4 regions of the Streptosporangium sp. NBC_01469 genome follow, and region 1 is predicted to be linked to each of the others. Evidence: riboswitches for the same ligand, from Rfam matches in the RefSeq annotation. Region 1 holds a riboswitch; each other region holds the start of a gene.
The links. A riboswitch is a leader RNA that binds a small molecule or an ion and turns the genes downstream of it on or off. The one in region 1 is predicted to bind cyclic di-AMP.
Positions count from the first base shown of each region.

Region 1 (4,513 bases):
CGGCAGCCCGAGTGCGCTCCCGACATCGCTACCGTAGAGCCTCACCAGGGCCTTCTCCCCGAAGCGCTCCGCGACGAACCGGCAGGCGAGCCACGCCTCCTCGTACGCCTGCGCGAGCCGCGGCGCGCCGGGGGCGAAGTCGGCCGGGGCCGGGAGGCGGCCGGGCAGGACGCCCGAGCGCACCTCGGCGGCCAGCTCGGCGGCGGCCGTGCGCACCGCGATCCCGGCGTCGCGGTAGCCCGCGTAGTCGGCGAAGCCCTCCGACAGCCACATCGGCACCCGCCCGCCGCGGGTCGCGCCGGTGGCCACGTGGGCGAGCTCGTGGGTGATCACCACGTCTTTGCCGGTCGCGGTGAGCCTGGCGTATCCCGACGGCAGGACGATCACCCGGTCCGCGGTCGCCATCGCGGCCAGCCCGTGGGTGCTCCCGGCCCCGGCGAGCGCCGCGGCCTCGGCGTCGGTGGCGGGGAAGAGAATCACCGCGAAGACCGGCCCCCAGATCTCCGCGATCGTCGCGCGGGCCCGGTCGGCCCTGGCCGCCAGATCCCGCAGGACGGCGGCCGGGACGCCGTGGCCGATCACGAGGGAGTGCTCACCCCGGACGGTGACGGCGGCGCCCGGCCACAGGTCTCGGAGGTCGCGCGGGCTCGGGGTGGCGTCCGGGAGGGTCCCGGCGTCGTACGGGGAAAGGTGGCGGGGGACGCGCGGGAGCGGGGCGGCTCCGGCCAGGAGGGGTCCCGTCCCGGCGAACGGACCGGCGCTCATCAGCGCCAGCATCCCGGCGAGCACGGCGCGGCGCCCTTTCGGGACGGACATACGAGCCGATGGTACTCGACCGGCATGGAGCGGCCCCGGCCCTCCGCGGGGAGGGCCGGGGCCGCTTTTCCGTGCTCGGGCACGTGCCTTCGGGCGCGTGCCCGGACGCGGGCTCGGGCTCCTGTACTCGGACGCCGTACTTCGGACGCCGTGCTCAGGCGCGGGTCTCGGGTTCCGCGCTCGGCGCGCGGGCCCCGGGCTCCGTGCCCGGACGCGGGTTCAGGCTCCGGGTCGCACCGCTCCGGCGAAGGAGGACCTGTAGTAGCCCGCCAGCCTCACGATGCGAACCGTCTTGCCGCTGCTCGGCGAGTGGACCATCCTGCCCTTGCCGACGTACATGCCGACGTGGCCCTTCCCGCTGAAGAACAGCAGGTCACCGGGGTGCAACTTGCTCCACGAGACCTTCTTCCTGATCGACCTGTACTGGCTGTGCGTGACCCTGGGGAGGGACACGCCCGCCTTGCGCCAGGCGTATCGGACGAGCCCCGAGCAGTCGAACGCTCCGGGACCGGAGGCTCCCCACCGGTACGGATCGCCGATCTGCTTCTTCGCCGCCGAGACCGCCTTGCCGGCCCGGACCTTCTGCAGTGCCGCCCTACTCAGCTTGGTCTTGCCCTTGCCCTTGGCCTTCGCCGTGGTCGTGGCCCGAGTGGCGGTCTTCGTGGTGCTTTCGGCCTTCTCCGAAACGCCGGCCGCGCTGTTGACCAGGATCTCGGAGGGACCGTCCGCCGTCGCCTGCGCCGCCGTGGACCCGAGGGTGACCGCTCCGGCTGAGGCGGTCAACGTGAGGGCGATACCGCCGATGGAAAGGCGGAAAAGGCGCGACAGACGGGGGTTGTGCGGGGTGGTAGACAGGATTTCTCCTTGGGACTTCCACTGATGCCTACCGGGTTAGCTGACGGATTCGGGCTTGGAAGATGCCCTACGGCACAAATATGCCGATTCACCCCTGGCCACGCTGTGCTGGGCCTTTTGGGTCCCCGGTTCCATGCCTCCTGGCTGCATGGATTCGGCGGGCCGCCGTGATGAGCCCTGCCCCCGGGTGGGGGCACGGCGGCCGGTTGGATTTCTATAGGGACACCGGCCCGAAGACCGACATTCGCCGCGACGGCGTGGCTTGCACGTCGCGACGCCAGAAGTTACCCCGATCTCCAACTTTCGGCAAAGCATTCTCAAAATCAGGAGGTCGAACGAGCCTCTTGATCTTCCTGTTACCCCTGCTTAATGACTATTTATGCTATTGAGATATGACTCTCGTCACATCCTTCGCATCACACCCTGATAAATCACAATTCTGTAATATTCATCACACTTACCATGATCCAGGTTTGATCCCGGCGGATGGACCGTTCCCGGGCGATCGGCCGGACGACTTCGGCGCCCGGCGCACGCGCGGGCGCCGTGGATCACCCCCCGGAGACCCGCCTCGACGATCTTTAATCCGGCGGCGGGGGTGGACCCGCAACGGAACCGTTTCGTACGTTAAGCCGGTCCGGTCAGGTCAGAGGGGGCGCTGAACGGGGTCGGCAGGGAGTCGTCAACGTACGTTCCGGTTCTGGCGCAGACCGCTTTCGATCTTGATTGTGCGGAGGATCGCCCTGGTGGAGTGATGTTCGGTGATGGTGATCTACGTGTCCGGAAGTCCTCAGTAACGGACAAGATCGGATTATGGGTTATCAACACGAGTTCGTGAGCGCTATGTAATGGCCTGATCGCTTACCGCTGCAAAGAGACCAACCACAGTGCGTCGACCGTTACATACCTCACAACCCGCGAAGTGCCGATGCCAATCGGTAACTCGGCACTTCATTCTCATGATCCTGCCGGCCGTTGTTGGGGGTGACTGTCTGGATGGTCACGCAGATCTCGGTAGCCGAACTGGGCGCCCTGCTCGGTCGGTGCCGGTTGTCACTGAACGGGGCCGGGCTGATCGGCATCGTGATCAACCAGGACAGTGATCACTTTCTTGCCTCGAGCGTGGCCGGTCTCAGCTGCTTGGTGGGCGTGTCCGATGTCCTGCAGTTGGTAGATCTCCTCCACGATCGGGCGCAGCCTGCCCTGGTCGACGTAGTCGGCGAGTGCCGCCAGGTCCGTTCGGCGGGAGCGGGCCATCATCAGGCGCACGCGTGGCCCTGGCAGGACGGCCGAGCGCAACGCGAAGGCCATCGCATCGGCGGAGGTGGTCATCATCCTGCCGCGCGGGCGAAGCAGGCGCCGGTAGGCGTCGAGCGAGGTGCCATGGCAGTCGAGGATCACGTCGAAGTCGCCACTCAGACGGTCTGGGGCGGCGTAGTCGAGGGTATGGCCGGCGCCGAGGTCGCGGCAGAAGGCGTGGTTGGCCGGGCTGGCCACGGCGGTGACCTTGGCGCCCATGGCCTGGCCCAGTTGGATCGCGGCGCTGCCCACCCCGCCGCTGGCGCCGACCACCAACAGGTCTTCACCTGGCTTGAGCCGTACCACATCGCGTAGCGCACGCAACGCGGTCACGCCGACGCTGGGCAGGGCGGCTGCCCTCACCAGGCCAACTGTGGTCGGCGCCGCGCTGACGGCGGACGGCTTGGCAGTGAGGTATTCGGCCGCGGCTCCCGCGCGGCCCGCCACGTCGCCGAGGAATCCCCACACCCGCTGCCCGACGGCCAGGTCACTCACTCCTGCGCCGAGCGCGGTCACTTCGCCGGCGAAGTCCAGCCCGGTCCGTTTGGGGAAACGCCGCCCGGACATGATCTTCATGCCGCCGGAGCGGATCTTCACGTCGATCGGGTTGATGCTGGAGCCGTGCACGCGGATGAGCACCTCTCCGGCCCGGGGCTCAGGCGCGGGAACGGTGCGTACGGCCAGCTCCTCCGCGCTGCCGTACCGGTCGTATTCGACAGTGCGCATCATCGAAGATCCATTCATCGAAGGATTCATCGAAGGTCCATGGAGACGACGAGCTTGCCGCGGGTGTGTGCGGTGGCGAGGTCGCGGTAGGCCTGCACGGCGTCCTCGAGCCGGTAGCGTCTGCTGATCGGGTCGGGCAGTGTGCCTGCGACCGCGAGGGCCGCGATCGTGGAGAAGGTGTCGGGCCGGGCTGCGGTCGTGCCCATCACCACGGTTACCGTGAGGTCCTCGCGGGCGAACGCGGACGGCTCCGGGGTGCCGGGCGTGGTGCTGAGCAGGCGCCCTGCCGGGCGGATCGCCTTGGCAGCCCGCACCACTGCCTCGCCTTCGAGTGCCAGATTGACGACCGCGTCGACCCCCTCGGGGTGGCGGCGCAGGGTCTCTTCGACCACGTCGGTCGCGAGATAGTCGATCACGCCGGCCGCTCCGAGTCCTCGGACGTAGCCCTCGTCCGCGGGTGCCGTGGTGGCGATGACCTCGAGCTTCTCCCCGGCCAGCAGCGGCACGACCACGCTGCCGATACCGCCACCCGCACCGATCACCAGGACCGTTTCGCCCGGCTGGAACCCTCCGGCCGCCATCACCGCCAGGCCCGTCATGCCAGTGCTCGGCAGCGCCGCCGCATGTTCGACACTCAATCCCTGGGGGCGCCGGGCAATGTATGCGCCGGCGTGAAAGAGCGCGTACTCGGCCATCGCGCCCGAGGTGACCGCAGGAATGCCGACCCCGGCGGCGAACGACGGCGGCGCCCCGAACCCGAAGACCTCCTCGCCCACCGCGAACCCGGCCACCTCCGGGCCCAGCTTGGTCACCGTCC
Region 1 covers NZ_CP109465.1:4,696,382-4,700,894, reverse strand. Annotated here, with positions in the region: gene OG587_RS20975 (hypothetical protein) at 1-816, opposite strand, end outside; gene OG587_RS20970 (C40 family peptidase) at 1,036-1,599, opposite strand; cyclic di-AMP (ydaO/yuaA leader) riboswitch at 1,682-1,841, opposite strand; gene OG587_RS20965 (NAD(P)-dependent alcohol dehydrogenase) at 2,725-3,699, opposite strand; gene OG587_RS20960 (NADP-dependent oxidoreductase) at 3,723-4,513, opposite strand, start outside.

Region 2 (4,513 bases), 5.2 Mb from region 1:
CCGTCCCGGTCTCCGTCCTGGAGGCGGCCTCCCTGGACGGCGCCTCCGCGTGGAGCTCGTTCTGGCGGATCATCGTGCCGATGCTGCGGCCGCTGATCACGATCGTGGTCATCCAGTCGATCATCTGGGACTTCAAGATCTTCACGCAGATCTACGTGATGACCAACGGCGGCGGGATAGCGGGGCAGAACTCGGTGCTCAACGTCTACGCGTACCAGACGGCGTTCGGCTCCTCGGAGTACGGGCTCGGCGCGGCGATCGGCGTCGTGATGACCCTGATCCTGCTCGCGGTCACCCTCTTCTACATCCGCGCCCTCTACCGTACGGGGGAGAGGTTGTGAGCAGATCCCGCCTGGCCGCCAACGTCGTGGCGCTGGTCGCCGCGTTCGTCACCCTCTTCCCGATCTACTGGATGGTGCTCTCGGCGCTCAAGCCCACCGGGGAGATCCAGTCGCTGGAGGTGCGCCCGTGGACCCTGGCGCCGACCCTCGGCCATTTCCAGCGGGTGCTCGGCGGCGAGAACTTCGGCCGCTACCTCCTCAACAGCCTGGGCGTCGCCCTGACGGTCGTCGTCCTGTCCGCGCTGGTGGCCTTCCTCGCCGCGGTCGCGGTGACCCGGTTCCACTTCCGGTTCCGTACGACCGTGCTGATCATGTTCCTGGCGGCGCAGATGGTGCCGGTGGAGGCGCTCACCATCCCGCTGTTCTTCCTCGTCCGCGACCTCGGCGCGGTGGTTCCCGGGGTGGGGCTCAACACCCTGGGCTCGCTCGTCTTGGTTCATCTGGCGTTCTCGCTGCCGTTCGCCATCTGGATGATGAGGGGGTTCGTGGCCGCGGTGCCCGAGACGCTGGAGGAGGCCGCGATGATCGACGGTGCGAGCCGGCCGGTGATCCTGTGGCGGATCATCTTCCCCCTCGTCGCGTCGGGACTGGTCGCCACGAGCGTCTTCTCGTTCATCACCGCCTGGAACGACTTCATCTTCGCCAGGACCTTCATCATCTCGGCCAGGGACAACCAGACGCTGCCCGCGGCCCTGCTGGTCTTCTTCAAGCCCGACGAGAACGACTGGGGCGGCATCATGGCGGCCTCGACGCTGATGACCGTTCCCGTGCTGATCTTCTTCGTGGCCGTCCAGCGCAGGCTGGTCGCCGGCCTGGGCGGGGCGGTGAAGGACTGACACCCGCCCGGCTCCGTTCCTCCCTGTACCGATAATTTTTGCCTGGACCAGGGCAGAACTGTCCCTCGGGATGGTTGACAGGCCAAAATTGGTCCGTGGTCAGGATCGGATCGGTAGAGATGAGCGATTGCGAGCGTGGGCAACTTCCGCCAGTTCTGGGTCAGCTGTTCGCCGACGGAGCCGATGGAGCCGACGGGAGCGAGGGGGCCGGCGGAGGTGAGGGCCGGAGGCTCTCGGTGGAGCTGCCACCGGGGGACGTGGTCTGGCCCGACCCCGGTTACGCTCAGCTCGCGGTCCGTCGCCGTCCGGCGTTCTGGCTCAGCGAGGTGGCGGTCTCCGGCGAGTACTGGGCCCGGTTGAGGGCCCAGCACGGGCAGTCGGGCCTGTGGCCGGTCCTGCTGGAGGACTCCGTCCAGCCCTGGTCGGCCGGCCAGATCGCCCCGGACACCGCGAGCCAGATCGACAACTACCACGCCGCCGCGTTCATGGCCGAGGTGTGGTCCGACTGGATCGCCAAGGCCAATCTCGACCAGCTCGAACTGCTCGACCCCTTCGGGCCCGAGTGTCCCGGCCCGGCCCCGTCGGGAAGGCTCGCCGCCGATCCCGGCGTGGTCGCCGACTGGTACGCCGGGCTGGTGGCCGAGCGCAGGACCCCGCTCGGGCTCGTCGCGGTCGAGCGCGGGGCCGACGCGCTCGCCGTCATGGGCTGGCAGGGCGCCCTGAACCACAACGAGTGGATGGTCCCGCTCGCGGCCGTCGTGCGGAGCTGGGAGGACAGGTTCGGGGTGCGGGTGGTCGGCATGGGCTTCAACACCCTCGACCTCAGCGTCGCCGCGCCCCCGACGACCTCCGAGCACGCCTTGCACGTCGCCGCCGAGCACTGGACGTTCTGCCCCGACAGCATCATCCAGGGGGCGGGGAGCCTCATCGACTACGCCGAGCAGATCAAGGGCAGGAACGCCTGGTCGTTCTGGTGGGACTGACCGGCCCGGGTTGACCCGCGGGGTGCGGACTCCCTCGCGTGGGTCTCCGGGCATGGGTGCCCCGGGGTGGATTCCACGATCGGGGCGACATTCGTGCTGGTAGGGCGGGTGTTGGCCTGGCGGGGTGATCGATGAGGCTTTCTTGAAGCTTGCAGGTAGATCTTCTGGGGTTTTCATGGCGTTTGCTTTGCTTTGTCCGTTTTGGGAGGTAGTGTCCACTGTTATCGGTTGGCGACCTGCCCTTCACAAGAGGGAGCGGCCGGCCGACGTCGAATCCCGAGGGCCCACTGGGCTCCGGAGCCGGGGAACCAGTTTTCCGGGGTGAATCCGCCGCGAGCGCGCAGCGGTAGGGCAACTCCACCGCCCGAACCCGTCAGCTAACCCGGTAGACGAGATGGAGAGGAGATCCCCTCATGGATCACCGCGTCACCACGTCGGTGCACCCCCTGTCCGCGCCGACCACCTGAACTTTCACCCCCACCCCCGTCCCCCCGACCTCGCCGCCGCGTCTGATCGCGGCATCTTCAGGACCGTGCTCCGCGTAGCGATTGGTTGATCCGGCTACGCCCCCTTTTCCGACGAGCGCGTCCCCGCCGGTGCACCCCTTCGGTGTTCGCACCTGGCCGCCCCGTTCCCTCGCGAAAGAGCCACTTCTCCATGCACCCCTTCTTTGGTCTGCACAAGAAAAGCCTGAGCAAGTACCTCCCGCGTAACAACGCCCCCCTCAAGCGCGGCTTCGCCGCCGCCACCCTCGTCGGTGCGAGCGTCCTCGCCTCCGTCGGCGTCGCCTCGGCGCTTCCGGCCCACGCCTTGGCGGCCCCCACCCGCCTCGCCGCCGACCCCGCGGTCGGTGCGCCGGCCGGTGCCGAGGCCGTCCTCCTCCAGGGTGCGACCACGGCCTCCTACTTCTGGGACGACTCCTCCGGCCGGGCCGGTGACACCGGACTGCCCGCCAGTGGCAGGCCGATGCAGAAGGGCATGATCGCCAGCCCGAGCTGGCCCCTGCTCACCGAGGGCTACATCCTCTACAAGGGCAAGAAGGCCAGGTTCTTCGTCGGCGACCGCGGCCCGGGTAACCCCTCGAACCAGGGCATCATGGTCGACATCGACGCCAAGACCTTCGCCGACCTGACCGGCGGCACGTTCAACGCCGGCACGCTCGGCGTGGACGGCAACGGTGGCATGGGCCACATCGACATCCAGTACGTGGTCACCAAGTGGGGCGACGGCACGGGGATCAAGAACCACCCCGTGGCGTTCTCCACCGGTGCCTGGGGCCGCAAGGACACCAGCCCGGCCAGGCCGCCGGCGACCGTCTTCGCCATGGCGAGGCAACTGGGGATAGGCCTGAAGACCCAGCTGGTGAGCGCCGAGGCGCGGCCGTGGATCGGCAAGCCCAAGGTCATGGTCGAGCCCGTCTCCGCGCACGTCCCGACCGGCACGGCCGCCGGGCCCGGCGTCGGGAAGAACTGACCCCGCTCGCGCGAGAACCGGGCCGATGCCGACCCCGTTCACGCGAGCGGGCGGATGCCGACCCCGTTCACGCGAGCGGGCCGATCCGGAAGGACCGGCTCGCGCGGGGGCCGTCCGAGAAACGACCGATCCGCTCACGCGCGCTCGCGAAGGCCGGGGCGGGGCCTGACGGGGGGCCGCGGCCCGCTCGCGCGGGGGCGATCCTGGGACACCGGTGGGGACCACCCCGCCGGTGTCGCGTTTCCCCCCGAATGGCATTCTGTCCCGCACAACCAGTACGGACGGTAGGAGTGCCATGACTCTGCGAGCCCCGGCGAACGGCATCGAGATCGCCTACGAGACCTTCGGCTCTCCGGAGGCTCGCCCCCTCCTGCTGATCACGGGCCTCGGCTGCCAGATGATCCAGTGGGACGACAGGTTCTGCGAGCTGCTCGCGGACCGCGGCTACCACGCGGTGCGCTTCGACAACCGCGACAGCGGCGAGAGCACCCACCTCGCCGAGGCGGGGACGCCCGCCCTGGACGGGAGCGGGGAGGTCCCCTACCTGCTGGACGACATGGCCGACGACGCCGCCGGGCTGCTCGACGCGCTCGGCTGGGACACGGCCCACGTGGTCGGCCTCTCGATGGGCGGGATGATCGCGCAGTCACTCGCGATCCGCCACCCGCACCGGATGCGCAGTCTCACCTCGATCATGTCCACGCCGAGCCCGCAGGCCGCCCTGCTGACCGACCCGGACGTGCTCATGCCGGCCTTCACGCCCGACCGCGAGAGCGCGATCCGGCGGGCCCTCGACAACTGCGCCGTCGTCGGCTCGCCCGGCTACCCGTTCGACCGGGAGTGGAACGCCGAGATCGCCGGGCTGGGCTACGACCGGTCG
Region 2 covers NZ_CP109465.1:9,923,687-9,928,199, reverse strand. Annotated here, with positions in the region: gene OG587_RS43340 (carbohydrate ABC transporter permease) at 1-341, shown strand, start outside; gene OG587_RS43335 (carbohydrate ABC transporter permease) at 338-1,177, shown strand; gene OG587_RS43330 (DUF4253 domain-containing protein) at 1,414-2,160, shown strand; cyclic di-AMP (ydaO/yuaA leader) riboswitch at 2,421-2,567, shown strand; gene OG587_RS43325 (hypothetical protein) at 2,818-3,633, shown strand; gene OG587_RS43320 (alpha/beta fold hydrolase) at 3,929-4,513, shown strand, end outside.
Region 2: it holds a riboswitch for cyclic di-AMP, as region 1 does, so the genes downstream of both, OG587_RS43325 (hypothetical protein) here and OG587_RS20970 (C40 family peptidase) in region 1, are expected to answer to the same signal.

Region 3 (4,513 bases), 3.6 Mb from region 1:
TCCGAGGAAGACGGGCAGCAGGTCCTTGACCGAGGCGCCGAAGATCTGGCCGGTCGGCGCGTCGTTGAAGAACGGGTTCTTCAGGTCGGCGACCGCCGGGTCCTGCTGCGCGGGGAGGGAGCTCGGGAAGGCCGCGGCCTCCTGGAAGGCCATGATGTGGCCCTCCTTGCCGGTGAGGTAGTTCAGGACCTCGGCGGCCTCCTTGGGGTGCTTGCTCTGCTTGGGAATGGCCAGGTAGGAGCCGCCCCAGTTGCCCGCGCCGCCGGGCACGGATGCGACGTCCCACTTGCCCTTGTTGTCGTCACCGGCCGCGCCGGAGACCACGCCGAGCATCCAGGCCGGGCAGCCCATGGTGGCGAAGGCGCCCTTCTTGATCGCGGCGTTCCACGGCGGGGAGAACGAGGCGAGCTTGGCGGTCAGGCCCGCCTGGCTGAAGCTCTTCACCGTGTCGAAGGAGGTCTTGATGGCCGGGTTGGTCTCGATGACGAGCTGGTTGTTCTTGTCGAAGTAGGAGACGTTGCCGTTCTTCGGCGCCTCCTGCGACAGGATCACGTTGTAGAGGGTGTTCGGGCCGTCGATGAACTTGGGATCGGTCTTGCCGGGGTTGGCGGCCTGGAACTTCTTCCCCACCTCCATGAAGGCGTTCCAGTCCGGCCATAGCTTGCCGACCTCCTCGCGCTCGGTGGGCAGGCCCGCCTTCTCGAACAGGTCCTTGCGGTAGCACATGGTCATGCCACCGATGTCGGTGCCCAGGGCGAAGAGCTTGCTGTCGGCGTTGATGCCGTTGTCCCACTTCGCCGCGGGGAAGTCGGCCTTGCGGCTGTCCAGCCCGTACTCGGCCAGGTCGGTGAAGAACTGCGGACGGGCCTTCATGAGGCCCATCGCGCCCTCGTCCAGGGCGATGATGTCGGCCGCGCCGCTGCCGGCCTGCAGACGCTGGAGCAGCTGCGGGAGGTAGACGTCCTCGAAACGGTCGGTCAGGTTCTGGTACTTGACCTGGATGTTCGGGTGCGCCGCGTTCCACGTCTCCACGGCCTTGTCGTAGCCGAAGTTCTCACCGCCGCCGAAGGTGTGCACGGTGATGGTCACCGGCTCGGCCGCGGCGGCGGAGCTACCGCCCGCGGCGGGCTCGGCGGGCTCGCTGGAACTGCACGACGTGATGGCCAGGGCGGTGGCCGCCATGACCGCGACGGCGGCGAGCCTGCCGTGCCGCTTGTTGTTCAACATTCCGGACCCCTCTCAGGTGGTCGCCCGAATCATTGGGAGGCGACATCGCGGACCGGTCCCCGACAAACGCGGTCCTCGCGACGAGGTCGTTCCTCAATGTGCTTTGGGAGCGCTCCCACGAAGAGTGGACGATGGGCAACCAGGACGTCAATATGCCGAAACTCAACCGTTACATCCGGCTGTTTTAGGTGGGACTATCAGCATGAAGTGGGGATATACCACCCATACGGGTTATTGGGAGCGCTCCCATCTCATGGACATACAGTCGGGGCATTTCGTGTCCGTGTGGGGGCTCGCGGGGAGAGTGGAGGCGGCGGGGGACGGAACGCCGTCAGGGGCACCGCTCGTTCGAGCGGTGCCCCTGGGAGCGTGCGGACCGGCCCGCGTTCACCGGCGGGGGAGCCGGGTGCCCGCGCCGTGGGGGGCGCGGGGCGGGTGCGGGTCAGTTGGAGTAGACCGGGTAGCCGTAGCCGACGACCTGGGAGACGGGCCTGACGCGCTGCTCGACGTCGCCGTTGCCGGTGTTGCCCTCGATCGTGGTGATCGTGCCGTCCCCGTTGTCCTTCTTCACGAAGCCGACGTGGTCGATGCCGTCGATGCTCTTGCCGCCGGCCCAGTCGAAGTAGACGACCGCGCCAGGGGTGGGGATGGTGCCCCAGTGTCCGTTGTTCTTGAACCACTTGGCGTGGGCGACGGTGTAGGCGTCCCAGCCCATCGTGGGGCGGATGCCGGCCATCTCGCCGACCCAGGAGACGAACATCGCGCACCAGGGGGCGTTGGCGTAGTCGTACACGGTGTTGCCGCCGTCGCGGGCGAGGGTCTCCTTGGCGCGAGGGGTCGACATGTACCAGGAGTGGAACTTGGTCCCGCCGCCCTGGGCGTTCTCGCGGACGCCGATCTGCTTCGAGGCGAGGTCCAGGACCTGCGCGGCGGAGACCTTGGGGAGCCTCTCGGCCGCGATCTGGAGCGGGGTCTTCGCGGACTTGGAACTCTGGGCCTTGGCGTCGACGGGCGGTGCGTTCACGACGCCGTGACCGTCGGCCAGAGCTACGCCGGTGGTGCCGGTCGCCAGGACGGCACACGCGCCCAGGACGGCGCACACCGCACGGGGGGTGGAGATGAGGCGATGCTTAGTCATACGGGGGTTCGACTCCTTGCTTCGCTTCCATTCCGCCTACCGGGTTAGCTGACGGGTTCGGGCTGGGAAGTGCCCTACGACGCACGAGTGCGTTGATTCACCCCAGGAACGTGGTTCCCCGGTTCCGCAAACCTCGCGGATTCGGCGGCCGTGCTCACCGATGGCGGAGGGTTCCGCCGGGTGGAGCGCGGTCGGGCAATGTGACGGCAATGCGCAGACCTGGATAGACCTAGACAATTGCCATGAACAGGACGAACGTACGCCAACAGGACAGACGATTACAAGTAGGACACATTGCCCTGACTTGGCGGTACGTCCGAAATAAGGCGGTACGGCGAGGTGTTACCCGGCGCGGGACAGGGAGTGGATCATGCTCGTCCGGTGCCGGACGCGCCTTCCCTCTGCGGGCGGGACGGTGTCCGGAATCCCCTGCGTCCACGGCGATCCAGGCTTTCCGGACCCGCCTGCGAGGCGTCGGGTGGGGGGTGCTATCGCGCGAGGAGGGAGCCCCCGATCGACGGTGATGCGCCCGACATATTATCGAACAAGTATTCGATAGTAAAAAGTATACGGATGGTAGGGGTTCTCCCATGGAAGAGCTGGGGGCCACACCCTGGGATCCGGCGGCTCGTGGCCGCGTCCTGAGGGGTTTTCGCAGCTCAGGAGGGTGAGATGGAGTCGTCGGCGGGTCTCGCCGCCCGAAGGGTAAAGGAATGCGCCCCCGAAAGGGCTCGACGCCCGCGAAGGTAAAAGCGCAAGGTAAAGGAACACGCTTTCCGGGAGGCCTCGCCGCCCGCGAACGGTAAAGGCGCGCGGGGCGAGGGAACGCGTCTCCGAAAGGGGTTCGCCGCCCGCCGGGAGCGAGGAAACGTGCCTCCGCGCTCTCGTGCCTCCGCGCTCTTGTGCCTTCGTGCCTTCGTGCCTTCGTGCCTTCGTGCCTTCGTGCCTTCGCGCCGGAGCGGGCGCCGGGCGCTCCGGGTTTCAAGTCCTCGAGCTCACGGCCCCGTGTCCGCAGGTCTCAGGTCTCAGATCTCAGATCTCAGATCTCCGAGCCGGACCACGCGCGGAACAGTGGGAGCAGGAACCGGTCGACCGTCTCCTCGACGAACTCCCGGTCCAGCGGCTTTCCGGTGAAGAACAGCCGGTACCACACCAGCGCCTCGGTGACCTTCCTGAGCTCCGCCGGGTCCACCGGTCCCGGCAGCTCGCCGCGCTCCCTGGCGCGGTCGAGCAGCGGGGTGGTGCCCGTGATGTCGGCGCGGGGCACGTTGTCGCGCAGGGCGGCGGCCAGGTCGGGGGAGGTGAGGAGCGCGGGGAACAGGCCGAAGATCATCGCGTGTTTCCGCTCCAGGATCCGGCAGAACCCGTCCACGACCTCGATCAGGTCCCCGCGCATCGATCCGGTGTCGGGCGGCGGCGCGACCTCGATTTCGAGGTGGTTGCAGATCAGGTCCACGACCAGCGCCTCCTTGCCCGGCCAGCGACGGTAGATCGTGGCCTTGCTGGCGCTGGCCCGCCTGGCGATCTGGTCGACGGACATCCGGTCGTATCCGACCTCGGACAGCAGCTCCAGAGTCGCGTCGAGGATCGCCCGTTCCCGCGCGGGATCGAGACGCAAGGTGCCTCCGGTGGTTCACGAGTCCTGTCTGATCTCCCAGAATCGTACGCCGGTCAGCTCCTCCGACCTCTCCCAGAGCCTCGCGGCCACGGCCGCGTCCAGCGCCTTCGGTGAGGGACGCAGCGGTTTCGGCCCCGGCCCGACGTACTGCCCGCCCCTCGCCTCGGGAGAGGTCGCCGCGTACAGGGACGGCAGGGCGCCCTTGGCGGGCGGCTGCAACAGCAGGCGCAGCAGGGCGTTGACGGGGCGGGTGAGGGCGCCCGCCTTCATGATGCCGGTGGCCGTCATGCCCGGGTGGGTCGCCAGGCTCAGCAGGGCCGCTCCGGAGGCGTCGGCACGGCGCTGCAGCTCCAGGGCGAACAGCAGGTTGGCCAGCTTGGAACGGCCGTAGGCGGAGAACCTGCCGTACCGGCGGTCGAGGGCCAGGTCGTCGAAGTCGATCGCGCCGACGGAGTGGGCGTCGCTGGAGACCGTGACCACCCGGGCGGCGGGGGCGGCCAGCAGGCGCGGCATGAGCAGCCCGGTCAGGG
Region 3 covers NZ_CP109465.1:8,338,866-8,343,378, reverse strand. Annotated here, with positions in the region: gene OG587_RS36245 (ABC transporter substrate-binding protein) at 1-1,227, opposite strand, end outside; gene OG587_RS36240 (CHAP domain-containing protein) at 1,670-2,365, opposite strand; cyclic di-AMP (ydaO/yuaA leader) riboswitch at 2,384-2,522, opposite strand; gene OG587_RS36235 (TetR/AcrR family transcriptional regulator) at 3,405-3,983, opposite strand; gene OG587_RS36230 (oxidoreductase) at 3,999-4,513, opposite strand, start outside.
Region 3: it holds a riboswitch for cyclic di-AMP, as region 1 does, so the genes downstream of both, OG587_RS36240 (CHAP domain-containing protein) here and OG587_RS20970 (C40 family peptidase) in region 1, are expected to answer to the same signal.

Region 4 (4,513 bases), 5.0 Mb from region 1:
GACGAGAACGTCTATGCCGAGGAAACGCTGCTCGTCGTGGAGGTGGTCTCCCCCAGCAGCCGGGACGATGACCATGTCACCAAGCCCGAGAACTGCGCGATCGCAGGCGTCCCGCTCTACCTGGTGATCGACGCCACCCAGAATCTCGCCCGGCTCCTCAGCCACCCCGGAGAGCGGGGATACCAGCAACAACACCAGGTGACCCTCGGAGAGCCCCTTGAGCTCCCCGCGCCCTGGAACCTCACGATCGACACCGGCAAGCTGGTCGAAGGGTAGGCCCGCTCGGGAGGAGGCCCGGCCGGGTGGGAGGCCGGGTCTCCTCCGCCCGGAACCCGCCGGACGCCCCGGCCCCGGCCTGGCCTCCTCCGTACGCGATCAGCAGACCTTGTGAACCCAGCTGTGCGGGTCGGGACGGGTCCCGTACTGGATGCCCACGAGCTCCTCGCGGATCTTCGAGGTGACGGGCCCCTGGGTGCCGTCGCCGATCGTCCAGGCGCGGTCGGCGCCCTTGACCGAGCCGACCGGGGTGACGACCGCGGCGGTGCCGCAGGCGAAGACCTCCGTGAGCTCGCCCGTCTCACAGCCCCGCTGCCACTCCTCGACCGACAGGCGCCCCTCCTCGGCGTGGAGGCCGAGGTCGGCGGCGAAGGAGAGGATCGAGTCGCGGGTGATGCCGGGCAGGAGCGTGCCGGTGAGCGCCGGGGTCAGCAGGCGGTCGCCGTAGACGAAGAACAGGTTCATCCCGCCCATCTCCTCGACGTAGCGGTGCTCGCCCGCGTCGAGCCAGACCACCTGGTCGCAGCCCTGCTCGACGGCCTGGCGCTGGGCCACGAAGGCCGCCGCGTAGTTGCCGCCGCACTTGGCGAAGCCGGTTCCGCCGGGGGCCGCCCGGGTGTACTCGGTGGAGAGCCAGACGGTTACGGCCTTCCCGCCCCCGAAGTAGGCCGCCGCCGGAGAGGCGATGACCATGTACCTGTAGGTCCTGGACGGGTAGTTGACGCCGAGCGCCGGCTGCGTGGCGATCATGAAGGGGCGCAGGTAGAGGCTGTGTCCCGGCGTGGTCGGGACCCACTCGCGGTCGGTCTGGACGAGCAGCTCCAGCGACTCGACGAACGTCTCCTCGGGCAGCTCGGGCATGGCCATCCGCCGCGCGGAGGTGTTGAAGCGGGCGGCGTTGGCCTCCGGCCGGAAGGTCACGATCGTGCCGTTCTCCTGGCGGTAGGCCTTGAGTCCCTCGAAAAGCTCCTGCGCGTAGTGGAAGACCGACGTCGCGGGGTCGAGGCTGAGCGGGCCGTACGGCACGAGCGCGGCGTCGTGCCAGCCCTCCCCCTCGGTGTAGTCGATCGAGATCATGTGGTCGGTGAAGACCTGACCGAACCCCGGGCTCGCCAGTACCTGCTCGCGCTCTGCCGCGGTGCGAGCGTGGTCGGAGAGCTGCACGTCGAAGCTGAGCTTCTGAGCGGTGGTCATCGCACGGATCCTTCTCTTGGTGTCTGGCTTACCCTCTGGTCCATTCTGCGTCGGACCGGGTAACGGGAAACTACTCCATCCATGCCGAAAACCGGCAGTGCTGGAGAAACAAAAAACGCGCCTGGCGGCTCGGGTGAGCCGCCAGGCGCGTCGGGGTAGAGGGAGGCGGCTTCCTCAGCCGGCTACTCGGGCGGTGATGTCGTCGCCGATCTCGTGGGTGGTCCGGCCGGCCCGTCCGGCCGGCCGCTCGACCAGGTCGTCGGCGACGGCCTGCTCGACCCTGGCGGCCTCGGCGGCCATCCCGAGGTGGTCGAGGAGCATGGCGACCGACAGGATCGTGGCGGTCGGGTCGGCCTTGCCCCGGCCCGCGATGTCGGGGGCGCTGCCGTGGACCGGCTCGAACATGCTCGGCGCGGTGCGGTCGGGGTTGACGTTGCCGCTGGCCGCGAGGCCGATGCCACCGGCGATCGCCGCGCCGATGTCGGTGAGGATGTCGCCGAAGAGGTTGTCGGTGACGATCACGTCGAAGCGCTCCGGCTGGCTGACGAAGAACATCGAGGCCGCGTCGACGTGGCAGTAGTCGGTCTGGACGTCGGGATACTCCAGGCTGACGCGGTCGAAGGTGCGGGCCCAGAGGTCACCGGCGTAGGTGAGCACGTTGGTCTTGTGGACCAGCGTCAGCTTCCTGCGGGGGCGGCCGAGCGCCTTGTCGAAGGCGTAGCGCACGACGCGCTCGACGCCGTAGGCGGTGTTCAGCGACTCCTGGGTGGCGATCTCGTGCGGCGTGCCCCGGCGCATGACGCCACCCGCTCCGGCGTACAGGCCCTCGGTGCCCTCGCGGACGACGACCATGTCGATGTCCTCGGGGCGGGCCTTGCCCAGCGGTGTCTCGACGCCGGGGAAGAGCTTGACCGGACGCAGGTTCACGTAGTGGTCGAGCTGGAAGCGGAGCTTGAGCAGCAGGTCGCGCTCCAGGATGCCCGGGGGCACGCTGGGGTCGCCGACCGCGCCGAGCAGGATCGCGTCGTATCCGCGCAGCTCGTCGAGGACCGGGTCCGGCAGGGTCTCGCCGGTCTCGTGGTAGCGCTTGGCGCCGAGGTCGTAGGTGGTGGTCTCCACCTTCGTGCCGACCGCTTCGAGGACCTTCAGTCCCTCGGTGACGACCTCGACTCCGATTCCGTCCCCGGGGATGACCGCCAGGCGAATGTTACGCGAATCCATGCAGGCACCCTACCGGTCCGTCTCGGTGATCGAACACCGGTCTCACTCCTCGGACGTGACCGCGCGGTGACACGCCTGATCGCTTTGTCCTTTTTTGCTCGGTATTGACCCTTTCGGGAGGTTTCGTTATGGTCCTCCCATTCACATCAATGCCTAATCCGTACGGGCCATCCCCTTACCGGGCCCGCACGGAGCCGGGGAACCACTCTTTCCGGAATCCGCCGGGCCCCCGGGAACCCCGCTCCTCCCCCGGAGCGCGTTCCCGCTCGCCATCACGCGGATTCCTTGGGGCGAATCAGCGCGTTCTCGCGCCGTAGGGCGGCCTCCACGCCCGAGCCCGACAGCTCACCCGGCCGGCCTTATGGAAGGAATCATCCTGTCCGGCACAGTTCTCCCCCGCGTCCTGTCCATCTCCGCCTCGATGATCGTCGCCGGCGCCGCGGTGCTCGCGACCTCGCCCGCCGCCCTGGCCGTCTCCCCACCCCCGGGCCCCGGGCCCGCCGCGCTCAACACCCCCGCGCTGAAGCAGGCGCTGAAGGCCACGAACGTCAAGCCCGCCTGGCAGAAAGCCGTGGACTGGGCGATGTCCAAGCGCGGAACGCCCTACGTCTGGGGTGGCACCGGCCACGGCGGCTTCGACTGCTCCGGCCTGATGCTCCGCGCCTACCGCGCCGCCGGGATCAAGCTCCCCCGCGTCACCTACGACCAGTACGACGCGTTCCCCAAGAAGATCGCCTGGAGGGATCTCAGAGCCGGCGACCTGGTCTTCTTCAGCGGCCTCGGCCATGTCGGCATGATCACCAAGCCCGGCTACATGGTCCACGCCCCGCAGACCGGCGACGTGGTCAAGGAGGAGAAACTCGACTCCTGGCGCCGCGACTCCTTCGCCGGCGCGGTGCGCCCCGACCCGCAGGGGGTTCAGCTGACCGAGCGGGTCAAGCTCGCGACCGAAACAGTGACCGGCGGATGAGACACGCCGGCGGGTCACCGCCGGAAGGCCGTGGAGACCCCGGCGGCGAGAACGGGCTCAGCGGGTGGGCGCACCACCGTTGTCCCTGCGGTCCAGAGCGGTCTGGAGCGCGTCGATGGCCTCGTCCTCGGTCTCGTCGGGACGGTTCCAGGGATACATGTCGTACATGGCGAATCTCGTCTCGGTCGCATGCGAGCAAGGAAGGTGGTCGAGACTCCGGTCGGGACTCCGACCAGGCCTGATGTCGCGGGTCCGGATCACGGACCGCCGACGGGGGCTTGGAGCCGGCAGGCGCCACGACACCGCGGCGAGTCGCCGGCCTGCCCCTGTCAGGCCCCGCCGCGGCAGGTAGGAATGGCAAGAACCTGGCGCATTTCATTCCAGGTTACCTGGCCACGGAAACGCCGTCTCGCCCGGCGTACACACTTCTCACATGCTGAGACGAAATGTGGCCGCCGTCCCGGTCTCCGGGGCGGCGGCCACATCGGCGGGACGGCTAGTCGGCCAGGTCGACGGAACGGCCGCTGTCGGCGCCGATCTCCGAGCCGATCTGGTCGATCACCTCGGCCGGGATGGCGGTGTCGACGGTGAGCGCGATGAGCGCCTTGCCGCCCTTGGCGTCACGGGCCACCTGCATCGAGGCGATGTTGATCGAGTGGTCGCCGAGGATGCGGCCGACCACGCCGACGATGCCGGGGCGGTCGGTGTAGGTGAAGAACGACAGGTGGTCGGTCGGCTCGATCTCCATCTGGTAGCCGTTGACCTCGACGATCTTCGTGATCTGCCTCGGCCCGGACAGGGTGCCGGAGACCGAGATCGCGCGGCCGTCGGCGAGGACGCCGCGGACCGTCA
Region 4 covers NZ_CP109465.1:10,447,985-10,452,497, forward strand. Annotated here, with positions in the region: gene OG587_RS45620 (Uma2 family endonuclease) at 1-276, shown strand, start outside; gene OG587_RS45625 (branched-chain amino acid aminotransferase) at 376-1,470, opposite strand; gene OG587_RS45630 (3-isopropylmalate dehydrogenase) at 1,645-2,691, opposite strand; cyclic di-AMP (ydaO/yuaA leader) riboswitch at 2,832-3,065, shown strand; gene OG587_RS45635 (C40 family peptidase) at 3,053-3,661, shown strand; gene serA (phosphoglycerate dehydrogenase) at 4,158-4,513, opposite strand, start outside.
Region 4: it holds a riboswitch for cyclic di-AMP, as region 1 does, so the genes downstream of both, OG587_RS45635 (C40 family peptidase) here and OG587_RS20970 (C40 family peptidase) in region 1, are expected to answer to the same signal.